2 regions of the Rouxiella badensis genome follow, and region 1 is predicted to be linked to the other one. Evidence: predicted binding sites of a transcription regulator. Region 1 holds the regulator's gene; the other holds the start of a gene.
The links. Region 1 encodes PhoB, which activates phosphate uptake and scavenging genes when phosphate is short. Its sites were predicted from a motif close to CTGTCATAAAACTGNCNNAT; they were not measured.
Positions count from the first base shown of each region.

Region 2: the regulator PhoB is predicted to act here: its motif matches at 2,204-2,223, upstream of O1V65_RS12515 (heavy metal response regulator transcription factor).

Region 1 is NZ_CP114062.1:3,115,549-3,118,965, forward strand. Features, by position in the region: gene phoR (phosphate regulon sensor histidine kinase PhoR) at 1-1,316, opposite strand, end outside; gene phoB (phosphate response regulator transcription factor PhoB) at 1,403-2,092, opposite strand; gene sbcD (exonuclease subunit SbcD) at 2,313-3,417, shown strand, end outside.
Region 2 is NZ_CP114062.1:2,710,305-2,713,721, reverse strand. Features, by position in the region: gene O1V65_RS12530 (molybdopterin-dependent oxidoreductase) at 1-754, opposite strand, end outside; gene O1V65_RS12525 (cytochrome b/b6 domain-containing protein) at 747-1,373, opposite strand; gene O1V65_RS12520 (hypothetical protein) at 1,462-2,082, opposite strand; gene O1V65_RS12515 (heavy metal response regulator transcription factor) at 2,293-2,970, shown strand; gene O1V65_RS12510 (heavy metal sensor histidine kinase) at 2,963-3,417, shown strand, end outside.

The sequences.
Region 1 (3,417 bases):
TGCTTAACACGCTGGTTCTCAGCGGGTGCGTTAGTGACTATCAGCCGGTTAGGCAGCGTGAACATAAAGCGGGTACCGACACCGACCTCACTGTCAATATCCAGACGGGAATGATGATGGCTCAGTGCGTGCTTCACGATAGCCAGCCCGAGGCCGCTGCCACCGGTCTGACGCGAACGCGCCTTGTCTACCCGATAGAATCGCTCGGTGAGACGCGGAATATGCTGCGGAGCAATGCCCGGCCCGTTGTCACTGACCTGAAACTGTGCGCCCTGCGCCGTCTGCTGCCAGCTCACCTCAATGCGCGTGCCGGGCGGCGTATGGTTCACCGAGTTATACACCAGATTCGATACCGCACTGCGCAGCTGCTCGTCGTTGCCAAACACCTTGAGATGTTCGTTAATCTTGAACACGATTTCGTGGCGTCCAGCGCTCAGCGCAGCAACCTCGTGCTCCAGCATGCCCAGCATGCCCGGGATATCGACTTTTTCCTGTAGATCGATATTAGTGGCAGCCTCGATGCGCGACAGCGTCAGCAGCTGTTTGACCAAACCGTCCATCCGCCGCGTCTGCTCCTGCATGGTGTCCAGTGCCTTGCTGCGGAAAGGCTCCTCCAGCGTGGAATCGTCCATCATCTCCAGATAGCCCTGCAAGACGGTCAACGGTGTGCGCAGCTCGTGGCTCACGTTGGCGAAGAAGTTGCGTCGGGCCCCTTCAAGCTGGCGCATTTGCGTCACGTCGCGAGCCACCATTAGCAGTTGTCCTTCCGAATACGGCATGATTCGAAACTCGACGTAGTGCTCATTATTAAGGTGCAGCGTCAGCGGGCGGGTAAAATCTCGACTCTGCACCCAAACACGCAGTTCAGGATAGCGCAGCAGGTTAAACAGGTGCTGGCCGTTGTCTTCCGGCCAGCGGAAGCCCAGAAGCTCCTGAGCCAGGCCGTTACACCAGAAAATATTGCCCTCTTCGGTGGTCAATACCACGGCATCAGGGAGCGATTCCGCCCCGCTGCGAAAACGTTTAATCAACAGCGCCAGCTCGCGTCGCCGGCGGCGATTTCGCATCTGCATCTGATTAAGGCCATAGAACAGCGGTTCCCAGCTCCATAGTCCACTAGGAGGGGTAATGCTGCGATCGAGCCACAGCCAGTGGGAAAGCTTTAGTTGGTTAAAATAGTTCCAACCCAGCGCCGCCAGCACGGAAGCCAGCAGCAGCCAGGGCAGATAACCAATAAAAATGGCGAGGATAAGCGCAGGACAGCAGAACATAAATAGTTCACCAGCCAGACGCCTCCAGGATAATCGTTCTAACACACAGTATCTCCGCTGTGAGTGATAGAGATGCCTACCCAATATCTTTCATGTTGCCTGCGCATCTGCAACATGAAAGATGAAGGGTATTAGTAGCGAGTCGAGAACCTGTAGCCTGTTCCGCGAACCGTCTGGATCATGCGGTCGTGCCCACTGGTTTCCAACGCTTTACGCAGGCGACGGATATGCACATCAACCGTGCGATCCTCTACATAAACGTTAGTGCCCCAGACGTTATTGAGCAACTGTTCACGGCTATAGACGCGCTCAGAGTGCGTCATGAAGAAGTGCAGCAGTTTGAATTCGGTTGGGCCCATGTCCAACGCCAGCTCGTTCGCCATAACGCGATGCGAGGATGGGTCAAGGCTAAGGCCTTGCATATCAATGACTTCCTCGACCGCCATCGGAGAGATGCGGCGCATAACGGCCTTAATACGGGCCACCAGCTCTTTGGGAGAGAAGGGTTTGGTAATGTAATCATCGGCGCCGACTTCGAGCCCACGCACACGGTCTTCCTCTTCACCTCTTGCTGTGAGCATCATCACCGGAATATCTCGGGTCAGCGCTTCGCGTTTAAGGTGTTTGATAAACTGAATGCCTGACCCACCGGGCAACATCCAATCCAGCAAAATTAACTCAGGGTAAGGTTCAATCAGACGATTGACCGCCGAGTCGAAATCTTCAGCTTCAATGGCCTGATAACCATTCTGCTCAAGCACAAAACAAACCATTTCACGGATCGGTGCTTCGTCTTCCACAACTAATATGCGTCTAGCCATTTTGATAGCCTGCCAAATAAGTTAGCGAACTTAATTTTGATTTCGGGCGTCATTATGCGTCACTTTTGTGACAGATTTATGAAAAGAATTTACGCTGCGTTTAAGTGTAGCCAAGGCGTTATTTTTGACCCAGGCATTTGTCATTGAAAAGGTTTTTCGGCGACAGCCACTACCCTCGGCGTTTATACTTATCGCCTGTTACCGCCACCGCGAGCCCCCCATGCGACTCATTCATACCTCTGACTGGCACCTCGGTCAGTACTTCTTTACCAAAAGCCGCGCTCCCGAACATCAGGCCTTTCTCAACTGGCTGATTGAACAGGTTGAACAACATCAAATAGATGCGGTGGTGGTCGCGGGGGATATTTTCGATACCGGCTCGCCGCCAAGCTACGCGCGCGAGTTGTATAACCGCTTTGTGGTCGACCTTCAGCGCACAGGCTGTCAGCTCATCGTCCTGGCAGGGAATCACGATTCCGTCGCCACCTTAAATGAATCGCGCGAGCTGCTTTCCTGCCTGAATACCCAGGTGATTGCCACCGTCGGCGAAGATCTGTCGCGTCAGGTGCTGACCCTGAAAAATCGCCAGGGGCAACCGGGGGCGATACTTTGCGCTATCCCGTTCCTGCGCCCGCGTGACCTGCTTTCAAGCCAGGCCGGACAGTCCGGCAACGAGAAACAGCTGGCGTTGCAGGAGGCCATCGCCGCGCACTATGCCTCGCTTTATCAGGCGGCCTGTGACAGGCGCGATGAGCTCGGCGGCGCCCTGCCGATTATCGCCACCGGGCACCTGACTACCGTGGGCGTCAGCACCTCCGACTCGGTGCGCGACATTTACATCGGTACGCTCGATGCATTCCCCGCGCAGGCCTTCCCGCCGGTCGACTACGTTGCGCTCGGGCACATCCACAAGGCGCAAAAAATTGCCAAAACTGAGCATATTCGCTACAGCGGCTCACCGATTCCGCTCAGTTTCGATGAAGCCAGCAATGAAAAGAGCGTTTACCTGCTCGATTTCACCGCCGAGAAGCTCAACGCCGTCGAGACGCTGGTTATTCCTCGCTCACAGCCGATGGAAATTATCAAAGGGACGCTGGCCGAAATCGAAAAACAGCTGCTGCCGTATGCCGGCCTCGAGAACGGGAAAGTGGTCTGGCTGGATATCGAGGTCGCGACACAGGACTATCTCAGCGACATTCAGCGGCGGGTGCAGCAGCTTACCGACCCGCTGCCGGTCGAAGTCGTACTGCTGCGGCGCAGCAAGGAGCAGCGCTTGCTGGGCCTGCAACAACAAGAGAAAGAGACCTTGAAAGAGTTGAGCGTTA
Region 2 (3,417 bases), 410 kb from region 1:
TGTACCAGTTATACCCCTGGTCTTCCCAATATCCGCCTGGGTAGGTGTCGGTCACAAAAATTGCCCCGATATGTTTGGCATTTTTGAAGCCAAGCTTAGTCGGCATACGCAGACGAAGCGGATAACCAAAGTCGGGCGGCAAAGGTTTTCCGCCGAAGTCGAGCGCCAGAATGGTCTGCGGATGCAGCGCGGTTGCCATGTCGATGCTGGAGTAATAGCGGTCATCGCATTTAAAACCGACATATTTGCAGGTCAGGTCCGCGCCGACATGCTGCAAGAAGGTCTTCAGCGGCACGCCGCTCCACTGGCCTATAGCGCTCCATCCTTCGATGCAAATCAGTCGGGTTATCTGGCTGCTTTGCGGTAATTGCTGCAGCTGTTGCAACGTCCAGGGCGCTTTTTTCTCCACTTTCCCAGAGACTTCAAGGCGATAGTTGGGGATATCTATCTCGGGCACGTTGTACTCGGGATAATAAGCGTTAAAGCGAAAGGGTTTGGTAATCTGGTCCGCCGAGTAAGTTTGCGCTAACTTCTGACCGCTGAAGAGCCAGCTCTGGACGCGGTCGTTCCAGCGTGACATCGCCCACAGCACCTTATCGACGTCATCTCCGTCCTGCATATTGCAGCCTGTTAGCATCGACACTGCGCCAAGCGTCAGGCCAGACTTAATCATCAGGCGGCGTTGAACGTTAACCAGCTGCTTGCGCTGGTCCGGCTCAAGAATTAACTTTGGCCGTTTCTTTTCATCAGTCATCCGCGCTTTCTCCTGCATTTTTGGTCGCAGCGTTGCCGCCGGTAATCATGCCCGGCAAGGTTTTCGGCACCAGCAGCACCATTACCACGTGTACAACAACGAACAGCATAATGCCGCTCATCGCAAAGAAATGGACGTAGCGAGCGACGGTGAATCCGCCCATCAAATACACCAGTCCGCTAAACTGCACCGGTTTCCAGATGGACAATCCCGAAATCACTAACAGCAGGCCGAGCAACAGCACGCCGACGTACATCAGCTTTTGCACCGCATTATATTGATTAGACTTATGGGATAACCGAAAACGCAGTGCGCTTACCAGGTCATGCCAGACTGAGGCCGGCGTGAAAGGGAAAAAACGCTGCCTGAAATGGCCGCTGAACAAACCCCAGAGCAGGTAGAAAAGCCCGTTTGCCGCCAGTACCCACATCACTGCCAGATGCCAGCCGATATTGCCGCCGAGCCATCCGCCGAGCGTGGCGTTTTGTGGAAAGGTAAAATTAAAAATGGGGTCAGCGTTATAGATACCCCAGCCGCTCATGACCATGCCAATCATCACCAGCAGATTGACCCAGTGGCAGAGCCTCACCGGCCAGGGATGGATTCTTTTTTTACGCATAAGATTTTCCTTGGAGGGAGGTCAGCGCCAGTCCGCCTTGAAGCGCAGACACGTGAGGGGGCGAACCGGCGCTGGTATTCAATTCACATTACATCGGTGGGGTAACGCCGTCTTTGCCGGCAGCAATTCCGCGAGCGGCCAGGGCACCTTGAGCATCTTTAATTGGGAACAGCACGATGTGAGCACCTGGTTTCAGCAGGCTGCGGTCACCCGGTGCCAGCAGAACGACCGGTACGTCATCCGGTACTACTACGGTTTTTTCGCCGTTCTGGTATTTCACGGTCAGTGTACGGCCATTGGAGTTGACCAGTTTGCCGACGGTGCCGTTGGTCATGGTATTGATTTTACCGTCTGCGGACTCGAACGGGTTGAAGCCTTCACCGCTGCCGCGCAGGCTTGGGGCGAATACGTGAACTTCGAGCGCCTTCAGGGTACCGTTAGGCTGAGGTACGGCGGCAGTGCCGATGAAACTGTCAGCCTTGATGTCCGACATTTTACCTTCGGTAACCTGGGTAATTTTGGTCTGATCGGTCAGCTTGACATCCAGCTTTTCGCCCTGACGGGTTGTGAGCTCGAGGGAGGTAGGGGTCACAGAATCGATGGTGCCACGGGTCGGTTTAATGGTGTTGCTAGCGTCTGCTGCAAAAGCCCCGCTGGTCATCAGTAGGGAAGACAGCAGCAGACCGGCAAGGCGTGAGGATTTAATCATAATACTCTCCAAATTATTCATATGAGAACTACAAGGGAAGTCAGGTGACGCATCAATATAAAAATCAGCCTAATGTTTGCTAATTAATAATAGACAGGATGGACGACATACAGGGACTCATTGATGACAAGTTGATGACAATAATGTCATCAAAGGTTTCTTCCAGAACTGATAGACTTTACAAAGGAATGCGGAGTCAAAGAGGCACACATGCGGATACTGGTTATTGAAGATGACGTCAGCACCGGCGACTACCTTAAGAAAGGGCTGGGAGAGGCGGGCTATCGCGTTGATTTGGCGCGTAACGGCGCAGATGGGCTATTTTTGGCGCTGGAAGACAACTTTGATGCGGTGATCCTCGACGTCATGCTGCCGGGGCTCAACGGCTGGCAGGTGATGGAAGTGCTGCGCAAGAAGAGCGACGTGCCTGTTTTGTTCCTCACGGCACGCGATGAAGTGCAGGACCGTATTCACGGGCTTGAGCTAGGCGCTGATGATTATCTTATCAAGCCTTTCTCCTTCACCGAACTGGTCTTGCGCGTGAGAACGCTGCTGCGTCGAGGCACGGTGCGTGAGTCTGACACCTATTCGCTGGCCGACCTGCACATTGATGTGCTGCGCCGTAAGGTGACGCGGCAGGACACGGTTATTCCCTTAACCAATAAAGAGTTCATGCTATTGCATCTGCTGATGCGCCGTGAGGGGGAGGTGCTGTCGCGCACCATGATAGCCTCGCAGGTCTGGGACATGAATTTTGACAGCGATACCAACGTGGTCGACGTGGCGGTCAAACGCCTGCGCAGTAAAATCGACCGGCCCTATGATGTGAAGCTTATCCATACCGTGCGCGGTATCGGCTACGTGTGTGAAGTGCGAGACTATGAGTAAACCTTTTTCACTTATCCTGCGTTCGACGCTGCTCTTTGCCCTGATTGCCGCCCTGGTGGTCAGCTGCGTGGGCTTTTATCTCTATTACTCGATGGAGAAAGAGATGATCCGCCGAGCAGATTATCAGGTCGCGGGCAGGGTGCAGTATTTCCGCCAGCTGCTGGGCAATGATTTTCCGTTGACGCAGCTCAGCCACAATCCCGGATTATTTGAGAATATGCTCGGTAACGAGCGCGATATTCTTCGTTTTCGCCTTCTCGGCCAAGCGCCAATCATCAACGTCAATCCAGGCCACATTGTGCTGCCAGAGGTTGCGGCCGTTCCGGTCGGTCAGACGCTCACCCTGCAAAGCGTGCACCATGTTTTGGCCGAAGACGATACGCCGGTGCGTTTCGCTCTCGCCGACGTGCGTATGAAAGACGGTCAAACGGTCGAGATTCTCGCCGG